Regions from separate parts of the Streptomyces sp. NPDC032161 genome, predicted to be linked through region 3. Evidence: riboswitches for the same ligand, from Rfam matches in the RefSeq annotation. Region 3 holds a riboswitch; each other region holds the start of a gene.

Region 1 (4,587 bases), on a different contig from region 3:
GCCGCCCACGAGCGGGCCCACGACCGGCACCCAGAAGTAGAGGTTCCCGTACTGGTCCCGCCACGCCTCCCCATAACCCGTCAGAAAACTCGCCAGTCTGGGCCCGAGGTCACGGGCGGGATTGATCGCGTATCCGGCATTGGTGCCGAATGCCATGCCGATGGCCACCACGACGAGCCCAACGATGAACGGACTGAGATTGGCGCCCGGTGGCGTATTGAGCAGATCCGTGACCGCGAAGATCAGCAGGACCAGAATGGCGGTTCCGATGATCTGGTCCCGCAGCGCTCCCCATTCGGTGACGGGGAGTGCGGCATTGCCGTTGGCAGGCAGGGTCGAGAAGACGAATTGCGTTTTGATGGTGTGTCCGGGATCCGCTCTCGCCAGTGCCTCGGTGTAATTCCAGCGCACCACCAGTGCGGCGACGAAGGCGCCCGCCAGTTGTGCGAGGGAATAGGGTGCGACCTTCCTCCAGGGGAAATCCTTGAACGCCGCGAGCGAGAGCGTCACGGCCGGATTGAGGTGAGCACCGCTCAGTCGGCCCGCCACATAGATGCCCAGGGTGACCCCGAGCCCCCAGGCCCAGGCGATGCTGTCGTGGTTCCCGAGTCCGCCCGGCGGGTCGGTGAGCGCGCCGCCGGCCGCGACCTGGGCCACCACCCCACAGCCGAAGAGAATGAGAATCAGCGTTCCGGCGAATTCCGCCGCGAGTTCCCCGCCGAGTCCCGACAACCCGCGCCGTTCCATGGGGATCTCGCTTCCTGTCGGGTCACGGCCGTTGGCGGCATCGATCCAGATCTGAGCGTAGGTGTGCGGGTCCGCTTCCGCACGCGGTGCTGCGGCGGTGGTGTGAGGGCGGTCCTCGGCCCGTCCCGCCGGGGTCCGGACGGCCTCTCGGTGCCGGGGTGTCACGCAGCCCGGGACGCAGGCCTTCCACGGTGGCGAGGGCCTGCAAGGCGGTCGCCACGTCCGCGGCCCCCGTACCTGTCCGGCGTCCAGGCGCGTTTCGAAACACGCCCCAGGCATGGGAGCGGGGTCCGCTCCATGCGCTGACGTACGCCGCGGGCGGCTGGGAGCCCGGGCGGAAGGGGGGAAAGGGTCCTGGGGACCGGACGCCGGACGTGGACGTCTCGACGGTGGTCGCCGTTCTCGGGTCGGCGGCGATCGGGCAGGTGTTGGACGGCACCCCGCTGATCGTCGTCCTCGCGACGTCCGGCGCCCCGGAAGCACCGGCCACCGCGCGGACCGCCAGCGGTGCGCGGTCCGCGTGATCTCGGGCCCGCGACGGCGACGAGGCCGGGCGAGGGCGGACACCGAGGAGGTGGTGCCCGCCGAGCGGCTGAGGGCCGGGGACATGACCCTGGCCTCGCCGCGGCGGCCGAGCGCCCCGGCGGCCACCCCCGACGCGGGCCGTCGCCGTCGACAGCCCCGGCCGGGCGCGCACCGGCCGGACCCGTCGCACGGCCGGGGGAGGACGGCCGCACCGCCGTGCTGGTCGCCCGCGACGGCGCCCCGGCCGGCGTCCTCGGTGTGGCCGACCAGCCACGCGGCGACGCCCGGGTCCGCAGGCCCGGCTTACGGGGGCGTTCAGCTGCGCCGTGCCGAAGACGCACGCGACCGGCTCCCACGTCCACACGACAGGACAGAAGAGATGTCCCTTTTGTCTCTATTTGAAGTGAATTGCAAATTTAGACGGTAAAGCCGCTTTTGATAATTGTTGTTCTGTTTGAGGGGTAGGCGGAACGCCCCTTTTGTCGCTTCGTGGTGTGAGTCACGTAAAGACTCTCCGGACGGCCGGTCCGCGATTCGGCTCCCCTTGTCGCGCAAGGCGAGTCGAGTTCGATCTGTGAGGTGGATTACTGCGAATTCCATGAATTGATCATGCGAATCAATTGTGATCGAAAAATTCGGGCTTGTTCCGCTCCGCTTTTCTCGCCTACGGTCACCGTCAATCCGGACGGAACGCCGAATCCTGCCGCCGTCCGAGAAACCGACCCACTTGTCCACGGCAGGAGCGGGGGAACCAGGTAAGCCGCCGGTCCGGTATCCGGAACGGCTCGGGGTGAAGTCGCATTCCGTGCGGCCAGACATCTCCAGTCTGAACCCGACAGCTCACCTCGCAGGCGACGGAGAGGAATTCACCATGACCGCAACGGGTACGTACCGTCGCCGCTCGTCCACCTTCCGGACCCGTGGCCTCATCGCCGCGGCCACGGGCGGAGTCGCCCTGGTGCTTCCGCTGATCGGAGCGGGTTTCGCCTCGGCCGCCCCGGCCCAGGCCGCCACCACCGAAAGGGCCGCTGCTTCGGTCGCCGTCACCGGAAGCGTTTCCCCGCAGAAGGCTGCGACCGTCACGCATTCCGTGATCTCCGGGGACACCCTTTCCAAGATCGCGCAGAGCTATTCCGTCGAAGGCGGCTGGCAGAAGCTGTACGAGGGCAACCGGGAGATCATCGGGAGCAACCCCTCCCTCATCCGCCCGGGCATGAAGCTGACCGTCGGTGCCGAGTCCGAGGCCGCCACCGGTGCCTCCGGCGCCTCGTCCGCGACCGTCACCGCCGCGCCGGTCTCCTACGCGGACAACCTGGACGGCTGGATCAGGGAATCGCTGGCCATCATGGCCCGGCACGGCATCCCCGGCAGCTACGACGGCATCCACCGCAACGTCATGCGTGAGTCCTCCGGCAACCCGCGGGCCATCAACAACTGGGACTCGAACGCCGTCGCCGGAACGCCGTCCAAGGGCCTGCTCCAGGTCATCGACCCGACGTTCCGCGCCTACCACGTGCCCGGCACGCCGTTCGACAGCTACGACCCGGTCGCCAACATCACGGCCGCGTGCAACTACGCCGCCGACAAGTACGGCTCCATCGACAACGTCTTCGGCGCCTACTGACCCATGCCGGCCCGGCCCCGTGCCGGTTTGGACGCGACGGGATGCGCCCCTCGGGAAGCCGCACGGCTTCCCCAGGGGCGCATCCCGTCGCGTCGTACCGGGGCCCCGTCGCTTCCCCGCCCCGCCCGCCGGCGGGGCGCACCTCGCCCGTGGTCACTCCAGGGCGCTGCCCGTCGACCGTTGCGGCCGCCGCAGCGGCGGTGTGGGAACCGTCGCCGCCGCGCCCTCCCGGACGGAGTGCACCGCCGCGTCGTGAAGACGCCTGCTGTCCTCCTCGGAGCAGCAGGGCACGGGGCTGCCCGACATGGTGAACCAGTCGATCGCACCCGTGTACTGCACGGTCACCTGAGCCGTGTCGTCGGCCCAGGTCGTGTGAACGGTCAGGTCCCCGGTCAGGACGCCGACCTCGTCCGTGAGCACGCCTCCGCGCCCCGAGAACACACCACGAGTGGTCCATGACGCCCAAGCCATGTACCCAGGCTGACACCGGGTGCGCGGATCCGCGACCCGCGGGAGCGCGCCGCTCGGCGCCCCGGGGTGCCGGAGCCCGTTCCGGAATGCGGAACGGGCGAAACTTTCCCTACGGTCCGGCTGCGGTTCCCGTACCGGCCAATCGCCCGCGAATTGACGCACTTTTCACGCCAAACCGTTGGATCCTCGCTCCGAAACAACGAATTCCGTAGGTAAACAGCTCTTGACCTGCGGAACTCGTCGGGATTGCATGTCGCGCTGGGAGCGACGAAACCACTCATCACGTCCTCGTCTGGAGGCGATACCGCTCCCGTGCTCAAACACCGCACCTGTTGATCGGAAACGCACGATGACCGAAACGCTCAGCGCTCCCCAGGCGCTCGCGCCGGCTACCGGCCCCATCCCGCAGAAGCTCAAGCGTTCCATCGGCGTCGTCGGCGGGACACTGCTGACGCTGTCCTGCGTGACGCCCGCCTCGACACTCTTCGTGGTCGTACCGGACCTGTTCTCCAGCCTCGGCACGTACACCGCCCTCACCATCGCCATCGGCTCGCTGCTCTGCATCGCGGTCGCCTTCTGCTACTCGGAGCTGGGCACCCTGATCCCGAGCGCGGGAGGCGAGTACGCGATGGTGTCGACCATGGCGGGGCGGCTGGCCGGCTGGCTCGTCTTCGTGCTGTCCCTGCTGGTCGTGATGATCGTGCCTCCCGTCATCGCCATGGGAACGGCCGACTACCTCGCCCCCGTCGTGCACATCCCCGCCCCGGTCGCGGGCGCCGGTGTCATGCTGCTCGCCACCCTCGCCGGTCTGCTGGATCTGCGGGCCAACGCCTGGATCACCGGGATCTTCCTCGTCCTCGAGGTGATCGCCGCGGCCGTCGTCGCCGTACTCGGATTCGCGCACTCCGAGCGCGGGGCGTCCGCCCTCGTGCACGGCCAAGTCGCCTCGTCGGACGGCACGACCTCCACGGTCACCGCGATGATGGTGGTCTCGGGGCTCGCGATCGCACTCTTCATCACGCAGGGCTTCTCCACCGCCGTCTACCTCTCCGAGGAACTGGAGAACCCCCGCCGCAACGTGGCCCGCACCGTGCTCGCCACCCTCGCCATCTCCTCGGCGGTCATCCTCGTCCCCGTCATCGCCATCACGCTGGGCGCCCCGGACCTCGCGGCGCTCACCTCGGGCGACCTCAACACGATGGTCGCCGCCTGGTCCAACT
Region 2 (4,587 bases), on a different contig from region 3:
GGTCCGCCGGTCGGCCTGCCGAGGGCTGCCGTGCCCGCCGGTGGCGTCCGTCAGGCGGACGCCTCGGTGAGGTCGGCCAGCTCCCCCTCGGTCAGCCGGAGGTCGGCGACCGCTGTCAGGGCGGGCATCTGCTCGACCGTACGGGCCGAGGCGATCGGCGCGGCGACGGTCGGCCGGGACGCGAGCCAGGCCAGCGCCACGGTCGCGATCTGTGCGTCATGGGCCTGGGCGACCCGGTCCAGGGCGGCGAGGACGTTCCGCCCGCGCTCCGACTCCAGGTACTTCCCCGCGCTCTGCGCACGCGCGCTCTCCACCGGGGTGCCCGGGCGGTACTTGCCGGTGAGGAATCCGGAGGCCAGGGCGTAGTACGGGACGGCGGCGAGCCCGGCCCGCGCGGCCGTGTCCTGGAGCGGGCCCTCGTAGGTGTCGCGGGAGACGAGGTTGTAGTGCGGCTGCAGGGCGACGTAACGGGCCAGCCCCTCGCGCTCGGAGAAGTCCAGGGACGCCCGGAGCCGCTCGGGGCTGATGTTGGACGCGGCGATCTCGCGCACCTTGCCGGCCTTCACCAGCTCGTCGAGGGTGGTGATGATCTCCTCGACCGGCACGGTCTCGTCGTCGAAGTGCGTGTAGTAGAGGTCGATGTGGTCCCTGCCGAGCCTGCGCAGCGACTCTTCCGCCGCCGCCTTGATGGTGGCGGCGGAGAGACCCTTGTACGAGGGGTGGGCGCCGACCTTGGTGGCGACGACGACATCGGACCGGCCGGGCCGGGACGCGAGCCACTTGCCGATGACGGTCTCCGACTCGCCGCCCTCGTTCCCCGGCACCCAGGCGGAGTAGGCGTCGGCGGTGTCGACGAAGTTGCCGCCCGCCTCCGTGTATGCGTCCAGCACGGCGAACGACTGCGCCTCGTCGGCCGTCCAGCCGAAGACATTGCCGCCGAGGGCGAGCGGGAACACCTGAAGATCGGAAGAGCCCAGTTGGCGAAGGGAAGTCATGAATCGATCAACGTGTTCCCGCCAGAACGGTATTCCGCGCATACGCCGTTCGGCGGACGGCTGTTCGGTGTGGTCCGCGCGGTCGGCCGGCGCATCGTTGTCCGCCCGTGCATCGCCGACGCGGGTGCCTCAGATGTTGAGGCCCTTGCTCCGCAGCCAGCCCATCGGGTCCACGCCCGTGCCGTCGGCGGTGTGGATCTCCAGGTGGAGGTGGGGACCCGTCACATTGCCGGTCGCGCCGACCCGGCCGATGGTGTCCCCGGTGGAGACCTTCTGGCCGACCCCGACGCCGATCGAAGACTGGTGGCAGTACCAGACCTCCGTGCCGTCCTCCAGCTCCAGCACCGTGCGGTAGCCGTACGAGCCGGACCAGCCCGCCGACTTGATGGTGCCGCCGTGAACGGCCTTGACGGGGGTGCCCGTCGGCGCCGCGAAGTCGAGGCCGGTGTGGTGACCGGAGGACCACATCGTGCCGGCCTGGCCGTACGTCGAGGTGATCGTGTACGAGGTGGTCGGGACGGCGTAGCTGGCGGCGAGCTTGGCGAGCCGCAGGGCCTCGGCCTTCTTCTTCGCCTCCTCCTCCGCCTTCTTCTTCTCGGCGGCGGCCTTGACCTCGGCGGCGTCCTGCTGCTTCTTGGCCTCGGCCGCGGCCTTCTCCGCCGCGGCCTTCTCCTGGGCCTCCCTGGCCTCCGCGTCGGCGGCGGCCTGCTGCTGCTCGGCCTGCTGGAGGATGCGGGCACGCAGCGCCTCGCCCGCGTCGGTCGTGCCCTGCTCGGCCTCGGCGGTGGTGATGCCTGCGGTGGTGAGCGGGGCGGTGGCGGGCGCGGCCCCGTCGTCCTCGGACTTGTCGGAGAGGAGGGCGCCCACGCCGGGAAGGGACTTGGCGTCGGGCAGGTTGTCCGCGATGGAGTCGGGAAGGGAGATGGACACCGGCGGCTTGCCCTGCGCGGTGGCCATGCCGCCCGCGCCGACCGCCGCGATGACACCGACCCCGAGCACCGCGGAACTGCGGGCGAGTCCGTTGCGCTGCTTGGCGACCCGGTGCTTGCCGCGTACGGGGCGGACGGTCTCCTCGGTGGGGTTCCACTCGCCCCAGCCGCGCTCGTCGTCGACACCGAAGTCGGCGCCGGGCAGGGTCGCGGTGGCGGCCATGTCCGATCCGATTCCGTGGTCCATGCGATCCGCAGTGCCGGACACCGTCGTCATCCCGGCCGTTCCGTAGTCGGAGCCGTAGCCGGGGCCCGCACCGTAACCGGGGCCGAAGTCGGTGCCGAACTCGGAACCGTACGCGGAATCGAGCCGGGCGGGGGCCTCGGGGGCAGGCTTGTTGGACGCCACGGGGGCGCACTCCTTTCCTTCCTTCTCGCCTACCGGGTTAGCTGACGGGTTCGGAGCAGGAAGGTCTCCTACGGACACCGCGTCTCTCACGAGACCCGGATGCCCGATTCACCCCAGGGTGGTGGTTCCCCGGTTCCCTTTCGGGATTCGGCGCTCGCGCACGGTGCCGCCTCTGACGACGGCTGGGACGACCGCGCTGCGTTATCGAACGTTAATAGACACCGGGCCCTGATTCCAAGCCGCTCCCACTGATCGTTCACGTCTTTGGCCTGGACTTTACTGGACATCTCGGGGCGTATTCAGACGACTTGATCGGGTCTCAGCCAATACCCCGTAACTGACGTTGCGTCAAACGTTATGCGGAGCGGCGTCTTTCGATTACGTACGGTGGCACCCCGGTCCGCTCGGGCGCACCCGGCCGCCCGGACGGACGTCTGCGGCCTCACGGGCGCACCCGACCGAACCCCGTCACGGCCTCCTTGCACCCGCCCAACCGCTCGGGCGCACCCGGCGCCCTTGCGCCCGCCCAGCCGCCCCGGACCGTCCGTCATGCCGGGCCCGGCCCCACGATCCGGACGGTCCTGCGCCGCTCCGGCTGCCCCTCCGCGGGGCGTACGACCGCGAGCAGGGCCATGTCGTCGGTCGACTCGCCCCCCGTGTGCAGCCGTACGTCGTCGGTCAGCGCGGACAGCAGCTCCTCCGGCCCGGGAAAGATCCGCCCGCACAGCCGGGCCGCCGGATCATAGAAGTCCCCCTGGGCGTTCCGCGCCTCGGAGAGGCCGTCGGTGTAGAGGAGCAGTGTCGCCCCCGGCCGCAGATCCCACTCGTCCGTCCGGTCGGGCCACGCGCCCAGGTCCATCCCGAGCGGCAGCGCGGGCATCGAGGGCGCCAGCACGTCCAGCGCGCCGTCCGGGTGCAGCAGGATCGGCTCGGGGTGGCCGCGGTTGACGATCCGGACCCGGGACAGGCCGGCCGGGATCTCGGCCAGCACGGCGGTGGTGAAGCCCTCGACGACGTCGGGCCCGCCCCGGCGCGCCCTCCTCTCCCGCACCAGCGCCCGCTCCAGCCGACGCGCCACGCCCTCCAGCGAGCGCTCCTGTTCGGCCGCCTCCCGGAACGCCCCGATGACCACGGCGACCGTCTCCACGGCGTCGAGCCCCTTCCCCCGCACGTCACCGACCACCAGCCGCACCCCGTACGGGGTGTCCGTCACCGCGAACAGGTCACCGCCAACGAACTCGTCGGCCTGCGCGGCCTCGTACCGCGCCGCCACATGCAGCCCACCGATCCGGTCGAACGGCTTCGGCAGCACCGCCCGCATGGCCCGCTCCGCGATGACCCGCGCGGAGGCCAACTGCTCGTTGCTCCGCTGCACGACCCGGTTGATCACCACCGCGAGCACCGAGACGGTCGCCAGCGTGAGCAGCTCGATCAGCGGCACGGCCGCCGGCAGCGAGTCGGTGGCCAGCCGGAGCGCGACGACGGCCAGCATCGAGGCGATGCCGGTGCGCACGGTGTTGGACAACGAGAAGAACGGCGCGGCGATCAGCGGCGCCGCGACGAACAGCGGGATGGCGGTGAAGACCGGCGGGGTGAGCAGGTCGAACAGCAGCCCGCCGACGATCATCAGGGTCGGCAGCATGCGCACGAACCGACGGGCACCGGCGCCGCCGGCAACCCCTCCGGCATGTCCGCCCCCGGCATGTCCGCCGCGCCGCTTCAGCCGCTTCCACACCTGTGGTCTCCTGCCCGGTACACGCACGGCTGCGGACGGTACCGCGCCCCGCCCCCAGGCTCACCGGAGCTCAGCCGCGCGGCGAGTCCGCATCGCCCAACAGAGGTACGTGCGTGGCACACCTCACACACCGCCCACGCACCTCGCGCCATCCAGCGACGGCACGAAAAAACCCCGGGTCCGGCACGCTGTACGCGCCGGACCCGGGTCTTCAGTAGCGGGGACAGGATTTGAACCTGCGACCTCTGGGTTATGAGCCCAGCGAGCTACCGAGCTGCTCCACCCCGCGTCGGTGAACACAACTCTACGCCATGTCCGGCCGTGCTCGTGACCACCCGGAGACGACGGGCGGGATCGAATATGCGGTGATATGACTGATTTACCCGCCAATGGGTCGATGTGACGGGACAGCGGCGACCGGGAGCGACCGTGGACAACTACCCCTTGCTCAGTCTCTTCTGGACCATGCTCTGGTTCTTTCTCTGGATCATGTGGCTCTTCCTGCTGTTCAAGGTCATC
Region 3 (4,587 bases):
TCCGGGCTGATCCGGGCCAGCGACCACGGCGAGCACCTCACCGAGAACGAGGCCGCGGCCATGGCCTTCATCCTGCTCTTCGCCGGTTTCGAGACGACCGTCAACCTGATCGGGAACGGGATGTACGCGCTGCTGCGCAATCCCGCCCAGCGCGAACGGCTGCGACGCTCCCTCGACGCGGGGGAGAACGGGCTGCTGGAGACCGGGATCGAGGAACTGCTGCGGTACGACGGCCCGGTGGAACTGGCGACCTGGCGGTTCGCCACCGAGCCGCTGACGCTCGGCGGCCGGGACATCGCGGTCGGCGACCCCGTCCTGGTCGTGCTCGCCGCCGCCGACCGCGACCCGGCGCGCTTCGAGGACCCCGACACGCTCGACCTCGCCCGACGTGACAATCAGCACCTCGGATACGGGCACGGCATCCACTACTGCCTCGGCGCGCCGCTCGCCCGGCTGGAGGGACAGACCGCGCTCGCCACGCTGCTCAGGCGCCTTCCCGACCTGCGGCTCGCGGTGGAGCCCGCCGATCTGCGGTGGCGCGGCGGGCTCATCATGCGCGGACTGCGCACGCTTCCCGTGGAGTTCGGACCCCGGCCCGCCCGACCCGTTTCTGACGCTACGTCACATCTGTGATGTGCGCGTGATCGGCGCTGCATCGACTTGTGACACGCGTTCGAGTCCGGTTAGGTTCACCGTTCGACCCCACCGGGTCGCTCGACCGAACTCGTCCGTCACACGGAAGGCAACCTCATGGGCTCCGCGAACGGCAGACACCGTCGCCCTCGTCAGGCACCCGCCATCGTCGTCGCGGCGGGCGTGACCGGATCCGCCATCGCCATCCCGCTGCTCGGCGCGGGCGCCGCGCAGGCGGCCGACTCGGCGACCTGGGACCGGGTCGCCGAGTGCGAGAGCGGCGGCTCCTGGAGCGCCGATTTCGGCAACGGCTCCTACGGCGGCCTTCAGCTCACCCCGGAGGTCTGGAAGGCGTACGGCGGTGAGGCGTACGCCCCGCGCGCCGACCTCGCCAGCCGCGCCCAGCAGATCGCGGTGGCCGAGAAGATCCTGGGCGACCGGGGTCCGCAGGCGTGGCCGAGCTGTGCGCCCCTCTCTGGCCTCGCGACGGGTGGGGAGCTGCCAGGGGTCGACCCGGGGGAGACCTCCTCGGAGAAGCCCGCGGGCGGCTCCGGGGCGGAGGAGGATGCGAAGAAGACGGGCGGCACCGGGGCGGAGAAGGGCGCGAAGCCGGCTGACAAGTCGTCGGAGTCCCCGTCCGACGAGGACGTCACGCCTTCGGGCCGTGCCGGGAAGCCGGACGCCGGAACCGGGTCCGATGTCACGCCCTCGCCCACCGGTTCCGCCACTTCATCCGACAATGCGCACCGTTTGCCTGAATCGGTTGATATGGGCGATTCGGGCGCTTCTGTCGCTCCGTCAGGGCCGCCCGGGGACTCGGAAGGATCTGGAGCGTCGGACGGTTCGGGCGGCAAGCATCGTGGCTCACCGGCCGCCGAGGAGGGGTGGGGTGCCGACGGGGACGTCGGCCGCGAGTCGGGTCGTCACGCCTCGCGCGACGGCGGGGGGCGCGACGCGGCCTCCCCGGTCGCCGACGACACGTACACCGTCCGTCCCGGTGACAATCTCTGGACGATTGCCGACGAGCGGAACGTCCCCGGTGGCTGGTCCGCGCTCTATGAGGCCAACAAGGAGGTCGTGGGCTCCGATCCGGACCTCATCCTTCCTGGCCAGAGCCTCGATGTCGACGCGGAGGCCCGTTGAGGCCGGACCCGGTGGCCGGCTGACGGGGCCTCAGGAGCCGGGATGCTATCGGAGGCTCTTGTCGGCTTGCATGCGAGTGAGACATGGATCTCTTTGCGTCAATTGGCGTGTTGGGCCCGGAGGTCCCGTCCGTATCGCGTCCCACCTGCGAAAACTACGGTTCCTCAGATGCAAGTAAGAGACGATTGCCCGATGTGTCCTTCTTTGAATATGGGGCTTATATGTGTTTACGGTCGGAACCGCTCGCACCGCGGGCCCCGCCGACCGTCACGCCGAATCCTGCCGTCGGTCGGAGGGAACAGACGCGTTCAAGCGCCGTAGGCAGGAGCGGGGGACCCAGGTAGGCGTCGGCCCCGATCGTCGCGAGACGCATCAGGACCGACTTGGGGTGAAGTCGCGTGCTAGGACGTGCGACCGGGCAACTCACTCGGCCCGAACCCGACAGCTCACCTCGTAGGCGTCGGTGAGGAGACTTCCATGCTGTTTTCCGGCAAGGGCAAGCACCGCCGCCCGTCCAAGGCCGTCCGTGTCGCCACGCTCGCCGGAGTCGCCGGCTCCGCCGTCGCCGTCCCGCTGCTGGGCGCGACCGGCGCTTCCGCCGCCTCCGTCGCCACCTGGGACGCCGTCGCCCAGTGCGAGTCCGGGGGCAACTGGTCCATCAACACCGGCAACGGCTACTACGGCGGTCTGCAGTTCTCGCAGTCCAGCTGGGCCGCCGCCGGCGGTCTGAAGTACGCGCCGCGCGCCGACCTGGCCACCAAGGCCCAGCAGATCGCCACCGCCGAGCGGCTCCTCGACATGCAGGGTCCGGGTGCCTGGGGCTGCGCCTCCGCCGGCAACCTGCGCAACGACGGCGTCGACCCGGGCGTCGACACCTCCTCGAAGAGTTCCGGTGCCGCCAAGAAGCAGAGCACCCAGACGGCCCCCAAGCAGCAGGCCCAGCCGAAGCAGGTCGAGCGCGCCGAGGCCCCCGCCTCCCGCTCCGACCGTCCCGCCGCCCCGCGGACCGAGTCGAAGAAGACCGTCACCACCCCGACCGGCAAGAAGGTCAAGAAGGGCGACGGCGAGTACAAGGTCGTCTCCGGCGACTCCCTCAGCAAGATCGCCGCCGCCCACGGCGTCGAGGGCGGCTGGCAGCGGCTGTTCGAGCTGAACAAGGACATCGTCGAGAACGCCGACCTGATCTACCCGGGTCAGCAGCTGCACCTGACGAAGTAGTCCGGTCCCTCTCCTCTCCGGATGCCCGGCCCGGCGCGCTCCCCCCGCGCGCCGGGCCGGGGCGTCTGCTCGGAGCGCGTGCCGCGCGCCGACGCGGCACCGCGCGTCCCGCACCCGGGCGTGCGCCGCTCGTGTGCGGCGCAGTTCGTTCAACTGTTGTAGTTACTGATCCGTAATATTCTGGCCATTTGCCCGGGATCGTGCACTCCCGGGTCCTTTTTCGTCCCAGGGGGCGGGCGGTCGTCGGGCTGAGCGGGCGGGGCCGGTTAGGCTCTTGTCGCAAGGCCAAAGTGACCCTGCAGAACCAGTGTCATATCCCAGAAGGAGATGCCTCGTGCCGTCCATCGACGTCGTCGTAGCCCGGGAAATCCTCGACTCCCGGGGGAACCCCACGGTCGAGGTCGAGGTCGGCCTCGACGACGGCAGCACGGGTCGTGCTGCCGTGCCGTCCGGCGCCTCCACCGGTGCCTTCGAGGCCATTGAGCTTCGCGACGGCGACCCCAACCGCTACCAGGGCAAGGGTGTGGAGAAGGCCGTGCTCGCCGTCATCGAGCAGATCGGCCCGGAGCTCGTCGGCTACGACGCGACCGAGCAGCGGCTGATCGACCAGGCGATGTTCGACCTGGACGCCACCGAGAACAAGGGCTCGCTCGGCGCCAACGCCATCCTCGGTGTCTCGCTGGCCGTCGCGCACGCCGCCTCCGAGGCGTCGGACCTGCCGCTGTTCCGCTACCTCGGCGGTCCGAACGCGCACCTGCTGCCCGTCCCGATGATGAACATCCTCAACGGTGGGTCGCACGCCGACTCCAACGTGGACATCCAGGAGTTCATGATCGCCCCGATCGGCGCCGAGTCCTTCTCCGAGGCCCTGCGCTGGGGCGCCGAGGTCTATCACACGCTGAAGAAGGTCCTGAAGAGCAAGGGCCTGTCGACCGGCCTCGGCGACGAGGGCGGCTTCGCGCCGAACCTGGAGTCGAACCGTGCCGCCCTCGACCTCATCATCGAGGCCGTCAAGGAAGCCGGCTACGTCCCGGGCAAGGACATCGCGCTCGCGCTCGACGTCGCCGCGTCCGAGTTCTACAAGGACGGCACGTACGAGTTCGAGGGCAAGTCCCGCTCGGCCGCGGAGATGACCGAGTACTACGAGGAGCTCGTCTCCGCGTACCCGCTGGTCTCCATCGAGGACCCGCTGTACGAGGACGACTGGGCCGGCTGGAAGATCATCACCGACAAGCTCGGCAGCAAGGTGCAGATCGTCGGTGACGACCTGTTCGTCACCAACCCGGAGCGCCTGGCCCGCGGCATCGAGGAGGGCACCGCCAACGCGCTGCTCGTCAAGGTCAACCAGATCGGTTCGCTGACCGAGACCCTGGACGCCGTCGAGCTCGCCCAGCGCAACGGCTTCAAGTGCATGATGTCGCACCGTTCCGGCGAGACCGAGGACGTCACCATCGCCGACCTCGCCGTCGCGGTGAACTGCGGTCAGATCAAGACCGGCGCCCCGGCCCGATCCGACCGCGTCGCCAAGTACAACCAGCTGCTGCGCATCGAGGAGATCCTCGACGACGCCGCGGTGTACGCCGGCCGCTCGGC
Region 4 (4,587 bases), on a different contig from region 3:
TCGCTCGCCGGGCGTCCGTGAGGGCGGGCCGGCCCGGATCCGCGCGACCTCCGGCAGGTGCGCCCCGCTCGCCGGCGGCCCGGGCCGGGGCCGGCGGCGAGGTGGGAGGGGCGCGCGGGGCGGGGAACGCCGGCCGGATCCCGTCGGCGAGGTCCGGGCCGTCCTCCCGGCGGGCGACGCCGCCGCGCGACGTTTCTCAGAGCGGCAGGAGGTCCGGCCGCTTGGCCTCGACGTGGTCGCCCGAGGACTCACCGCGCAGCCGTCGGCCGATCCACGGCACCAGGTGCTCGCGCGCCCAGTGGATGTCGTCGCGGCGGACTTCCAGCGTGCCACGTTGGGCCTGCGGGGGCCACGGCTGGTCGGGGTCGGCGGGCACCTCGATCCCGAGGACCTGGGCGGCGCGCAGCGCGACCCTGGTGTGTCCCTCGGGTGACAGGTGGAGCCGGTCGTCGTCCCAGGCCCGCCGGTCCTGGACGGAGCGCAGCGACCACAGGTCGAGGACGGGGCAGCCGTAGCGGTCGGCGATGGCCCGTACGTGGGCGGTGTACGTGGCGACCTTGCCGCGCAGATGGCGCAGCACGGGTACGCCCCGGGTGTCGAAACCGGTGGTGACCATGACGGTGCCGACCGAGTCGGTGAGTTCGGCGACCGCGCGCTCGAAGCGTTCGGCCACGTCGTCGGGGTCGGTGCCGGGCCTGATGATGTCGTTGCCGCCCGCGCAGAAGCTCACCAGGTCGGGTGCCAGCTCCTTGGCGCGCGGCACCTGTTCCTCGACGATCTGGTCGAGGAGGCGGCCGCGTACGGCGAGATTGGCGTACCGGAAGCCCGCGTGCGTGGGGCCTTCGGCGCTCGTGCCCCCGGCGGATTCCGGAAGCTGGTCCGCGAGAAGCACGGCGAACCGGTCCGCCCAGCCGACGTAGGTCCCGTCCGGGCCGGGGTCGCCGACCCCTTCCGTGAAACTGTCGCCGATCGCCGCGTACGACCCGATGACGCCCTGTCGGTCGATGACGCCACGCTGATTATTTCTCGAATCGTCTGCCACGAACGCTTATCCTGCACCGACGAATGTGACCTACGCGACCGTAATAAGGGGTTGACGGGTGGTGAGATAGACCACCCGGTCGGATTCGCTGTCGGGGGAATACCCGGCGCGGAGGGGCGGCGCGCCGTGGCGCGCCGCCCCTCCGCCTTGTCCGGGCCGGACCCGGCCGCTCCGGTCGTCGGACCGTTCGGCTCGGGCGCGGTCGGCGTGGATCAGACGTATATGCCGTGCGCCGCGAGGTAGGCGACCGGGTCGATGTCGGAGCCGTACGCCGGGCCGGTGCGGACCTCGAAGTGCAGGTGCGGTCCGGTGGAGTTGCCGGTGGAACCGGAGAGGCCGATCTGCTGGCCGGTGCTCACGGACTGGCCCGCCGAGACGGAGATCGAGGACAGGTGCCCGTACTGCGAGTAGCGCCCGTCGGCGTGCTTGACGACGACCTGATTGCCGTAGGCGCCGCCCCAGCCGGCGGTGACGACCGTGCCGGCGGTGATGGACTTCACGCTGGTGCCGGTGAAGACGGGGAAGTCGATCCCGCTGTGGCTGCCACTGGACCAGTTGGATCCGGAAGCCCGGTATCCGGTGGTGTGGTTGCCCGGGACCGGGTGGACGTAGCCGGAGGCGGTGCTCGCGGCGGCCGGGGCGGAGGTCTTCGCCTTCGCCGGGGCGGACGAGGCCGGAGCGGACTTCTGGACGAGCTTCGACGGCACCGCGGGGACCTTCGACGGAAGGACGGAGCCCGCGCCCGCGCCGGTGGGCGCGCCGTGTGCCGACGCCTCGCCGCCGAGCGCCAGCTCGGTGCCCGGGCGGATCAGGTCCGGATCGGCGCCGATGGCCGCGCGGTTGTCCTGGTAGAGCTTCTGCCAGCCGCCCTCGACACCGTGCTCGGCGGCGATCTTCGACAGGTAGTCGCCGGGGACGACGGAGTACGTCGTGGCGGTGGCCGGCTCCTGGGCGACCCGCTGGACCGGGACGGTGTGCGCGGCGGCCGGGGCGGCCGGCTGCGCGGCGTGGGCGCCGGTGGCGCCGAGCAGCGGCAGGGCGATGACGGCGCCGCCGGTGCTCACGGCGGCGACACCGCGGGCGATCACGCTGGACTTGGTACGACGGTGCTTACCCGAGATGGGCATGATGCGCTTCCTCTCCGGCGCCTGCGAGGTGAGCTGTCGGGTTCGGGCTGGAGATGCCCGGCCGCGGCGAGCGCGACTTCACCCCGAGCCGACCGGTCTTCGCCGGTCGGCGGACTACCTGGTTCCCCCGCTCCTGCCACGCGTCGAGTGAGTGCGATATCCGGCCGGCGGCAGGATTGGGCGGTCCGTCCGGATTGACGGTGACCGTAGGCGAGCCGGAGACCGAGAACAAGCCGCCGATTCCGGAGAGGAATCCGCGCCGAGAATTCGGCGCGGAATTCCGGTCACCCTCCGTGGATCCGGGATCTTGAATTTCCGCGCCGCGTACGGAATATCGGATCTGCCCGCCGGTACGCTCGGTCACGGATATGATTCCGCTCACGAGGAGGAATCTCTCGGCGGAATGAATTTGGGCACACGCCAACAAATGCCCTCAATACGGACATTCGGCCGATGTCATGCGCGTCGGAGCCTCAGCACCCGCGCGTCGAGGTCCCCGCGCAACCCCGTCCGCAGCCCCTGGTGGAGCAGTACCGAACCGTGGTGCGCCTCCCCCGTGTCGCGGCACACGTAGGTCGCCGACGGGTCGAGCCCCCGCAGCCGCAGGGCCGGCGGCCGCTCCTCGTACCGCTGCCTGTCCAGCCACATCAGGACCACGGTCTCCTCCCCGCGGACGTACTGGACCGCGCCGAGGCCGCCGCGCGGGGAACGCAGCCGGTACTGCGCCCCGAGCTGCACCACCGGCCGGATCTCCTTGTAGAGATCCACCCAGTTCCGCGCCTCGGCCAGTTCCGCCTCGCTCCATTCGGCGAGATCCCCGCCCACCCCGAGCACCCCGGCCATCGCGCTCACGAAACGGAGCCGCAACGAGCTGACCCTGTCGTTGAACTGGACGTTCGGGCTGTCCGTGACCCACGCGGCCATCACCCGGGCCGGATGGATCTGGCTGAACCCCTCCTGAATGGCGAAGCGGTCGAGGGGATCGGTGTTGTCCGAGGTCCACACCTGGTCCGTACGGGAGAGGATGCCCAGATCGATCCGGCCGCCGCCGCCCGAGCAGGACTCGAAGGCCACCGAGGGGTGCGCCGCCCGCAGCCGGTCGATCAGCGCGTACAGACCGTCGACGTGCTCGACCCGGAGTTTCCGCGGATAGTCCTCGCCCGGCCATCCCGCATCGGTGAAACTGCGATTGAAGTCCCATTTCACATAGTCGATCGGTGTATCGGAGAGCAGCGCGTCGAGTTGCTCCCAGAGATACTCCCGTACATCGCTCCGGGCGAGATTGAGAACCAGTTGATGGCGGAACTCCGTCCGCGTCCTTCCCGGGAAATGCTGCACCCAGTCGGGATGCGCGCGATAAAGATCACTGTCGGCATTGACCATTTCCGGTTCGACCCAGATTCCGAACTGCATGCCGAGCGCGTGCACTTCGTCGGCCAGGGGCTTCAGGCCGTCGGGAAAGCGATCCGGATTCGGCGTCCAGTCCCCCAGTCCGGCCCGGTCGCTGGTGCGTCGGCCGAACCACGCGTCGTCCACGACGAACAGCTCGACCCCCAGCGCCGCGGCACGCCCCGCCAGGACGCGCTGCTGCTCCTGCGTGACGTCGAATCCGGCCGCCTCCCAGGAGTTGTAGAGCACCGGACGCACCTTCCCGGCGTCCGGGACGACATGGGCCAGCTGCCAGGCGTGCCAGGCGCGGCTCGCGCCGCCGAAGCCCGCATCGCTCCACAGCCCGGCGAAGACGGGGGTCACGTACGACTCCCCCGGCGCGAGCAGCTGCAGTCCCGAGTCGTCGTGACCGGCGCCTCCGGCGATCTGCACGATTCCGTCGGGAAGTTGTTGCACGCCGATCCGCCACGACCCGGACCAGCCGAGCGCGCAGCCGTACACCTCGCCGCTCTCCTCGGTCGCCGCGCCGTCCGCGTCGAGCGCGACCCACGGCAGATGCTCGTGGCCGGTGTGGCCGCGCCTGCTGGAGACGACGCTCTCGCCGTACGTCAGTTCCGTCCGCACCAGCCGCGACTCGGCCGCCCACCGGCCGTGCAGCCGGCTCATCCGCCAGCCGTCGCGGGCGGGGAGCGTCCAGACGGCCGCATCGGCGCGCAGCAGTTCCAGCGGCGGGCCGTCGGGCCCGGCCTGGGCGACGGTGGCCCAGCGCTCGATCACGTCGGAGTCGTCCCGCATCCGGTAGTGCAGGGTGAGGGCCAGCCGGTGGACCGGGTCGGTGAAGCCGACGCGGAGTTCGTCGCCGTCCACGGCGGCGTCGGCGAAGACCCATTCGGTGCCGCGGACCTCGGCGGTACGGACGGAGAGGGCGGGCCGCACGAACCGGGGACCGCCCTCGACCGGGTACTCCTCGCGTCCGTCGAGCGGCGACTCGAACCCCCTGACCGGTGGTTCCGGCGCGGCGGCCAGGGC

Evidence for each region. A riboswitch is a leader RNA that binds a small molecule or an ion and turns the genes downstream of it on or off. The one in region 3 is predicted to bind cyclic di-AMP.
Region 1: it holds a riboswitch for cyclic di-AMP, as region 3 does, so the genes downstream of both, AB0E67_RS22260 (LysM peptidoglycan-binding domain-containing protein) here and AB0E67_RS26870 (transglycosylase family protein) in region 3, are expected to answer to the same signal.
Region 2: it holds a riboswitch for cyclic di-AMP, as region 3 does, so the genes downstream of both, AB0E67_RS18320 (M23 family metallopeptidase) here and AB0E67_RS26870 (transglycosylase family protein) in region 3, are expected to answer to the same signal.
Region 4: it holds a riboswitch for cyclic di-AMP, as region 3 does, so the genes downstream of both, AB0E67_RS15390 (LysM peptidoglycan-binding domain-containing M23 family metallopeptidase) here and AB0E67_RS26870 (transglycosylase family protein) in region 3, are expected to answer to the same signal.

The regions. Positions count from the first base shown of each region.
Region 1 covers NZ_JBEZVN010000013.1:58,160-62,746, reverse strand. Annotated here, with positions in the region: gene AB0E67_RS22270 (MIP/aquaporin family protein) at 1-747, opposite strand, end outside; partial or broken gene AB0E67_RS22265 (heavy metal translocating P-type ATPase) at 1,023-1,330, shown strand; cyclic di-AMP (ydaO/yuaA leader) riboswitch at 1,954-2,139, shown strand; gene AB0E67_RS22260 (LysM peptidoglycan-binding domain-containing protein) at 2,144-2,896, shown strand; gene AB0E67_RS22255 (hypothetical protein) at 3,050-3,367, opposite strand; gene AB0E67_RS22250 (APC family permease) at 3,717-4,587, shown strand, end outside.
Region 2 covers NZ_JBEZVN010000008.1:24,380-28,966, forward strand. Annotated here, with positions in the region: gene AB0E67_RS18315 (aldo/keto reductase) at 51-995, opposite strand; gene AB0E67_RS18320 (M23 family metallopeptidase) at 1,125-2,147, opposite strand; cyclic di-AMP (ydaO/yuaA leader) riboswitch at 2,345-2,496, opposite strand; gene AB0E67_RS18325 (PP2C family protein-serine/threonine phosphatase) at 2,881-3,981, opposite strand; tRNA gene AB0E67_RS18330 (tRNA-Met) at 4,284-4,357, opposite strand; gene AB0E67_RS18335 (SHOCT domain-containing protein) at 4,498-4,587, shown strand, end outside.
Region 3 covers NZ_JBEZVN010000022.1:45,380-49,966, reverse strand. Annotated here, with positions in the region: gene AB0E67_RS26880 (cytochrome P450) at 1-633, shown strand, start outside; gene AB0E67_RS26875 (transglycosylase family protein) at 751-1,776, shown strand; cyclic di-AMP (ydaO/yuaA leader) riboswitch at 2,080-2,251, shown strand; gene AB0E67_RS26870 (transglycosylase family protein) at 2,254-2,994, shown strand; gene eno (phosphopyruvate hydratase) at 3,329-4,587, shown strand, end outside.
Region 4 covers NZ_JBEZVN010000005.1:259,257-263,843, reverse strand. Annotated here, with positions in the region: gene AB0E67_RS15400 (STM4011 family radical SAM protein) at 1-21, shown strand, start outside; gene AB0E67_RS15395 (SGNH/GDSL hydrolase family protein) at 197-1,042, opposite strand; gene AB0E67_RS15390 (LysM peptidoglycan-binding domain-containing M23 family metallopeptidase) at 1,255-2,169, opposite strand; cyclic di-AMP (ydaO/yuaA leader) riboswitch at 2,175-2,329, opposite strand; gene AB0E67_RS15385 (alpha-galactosidase) at 2,626-4,587, opposite strand, start outside.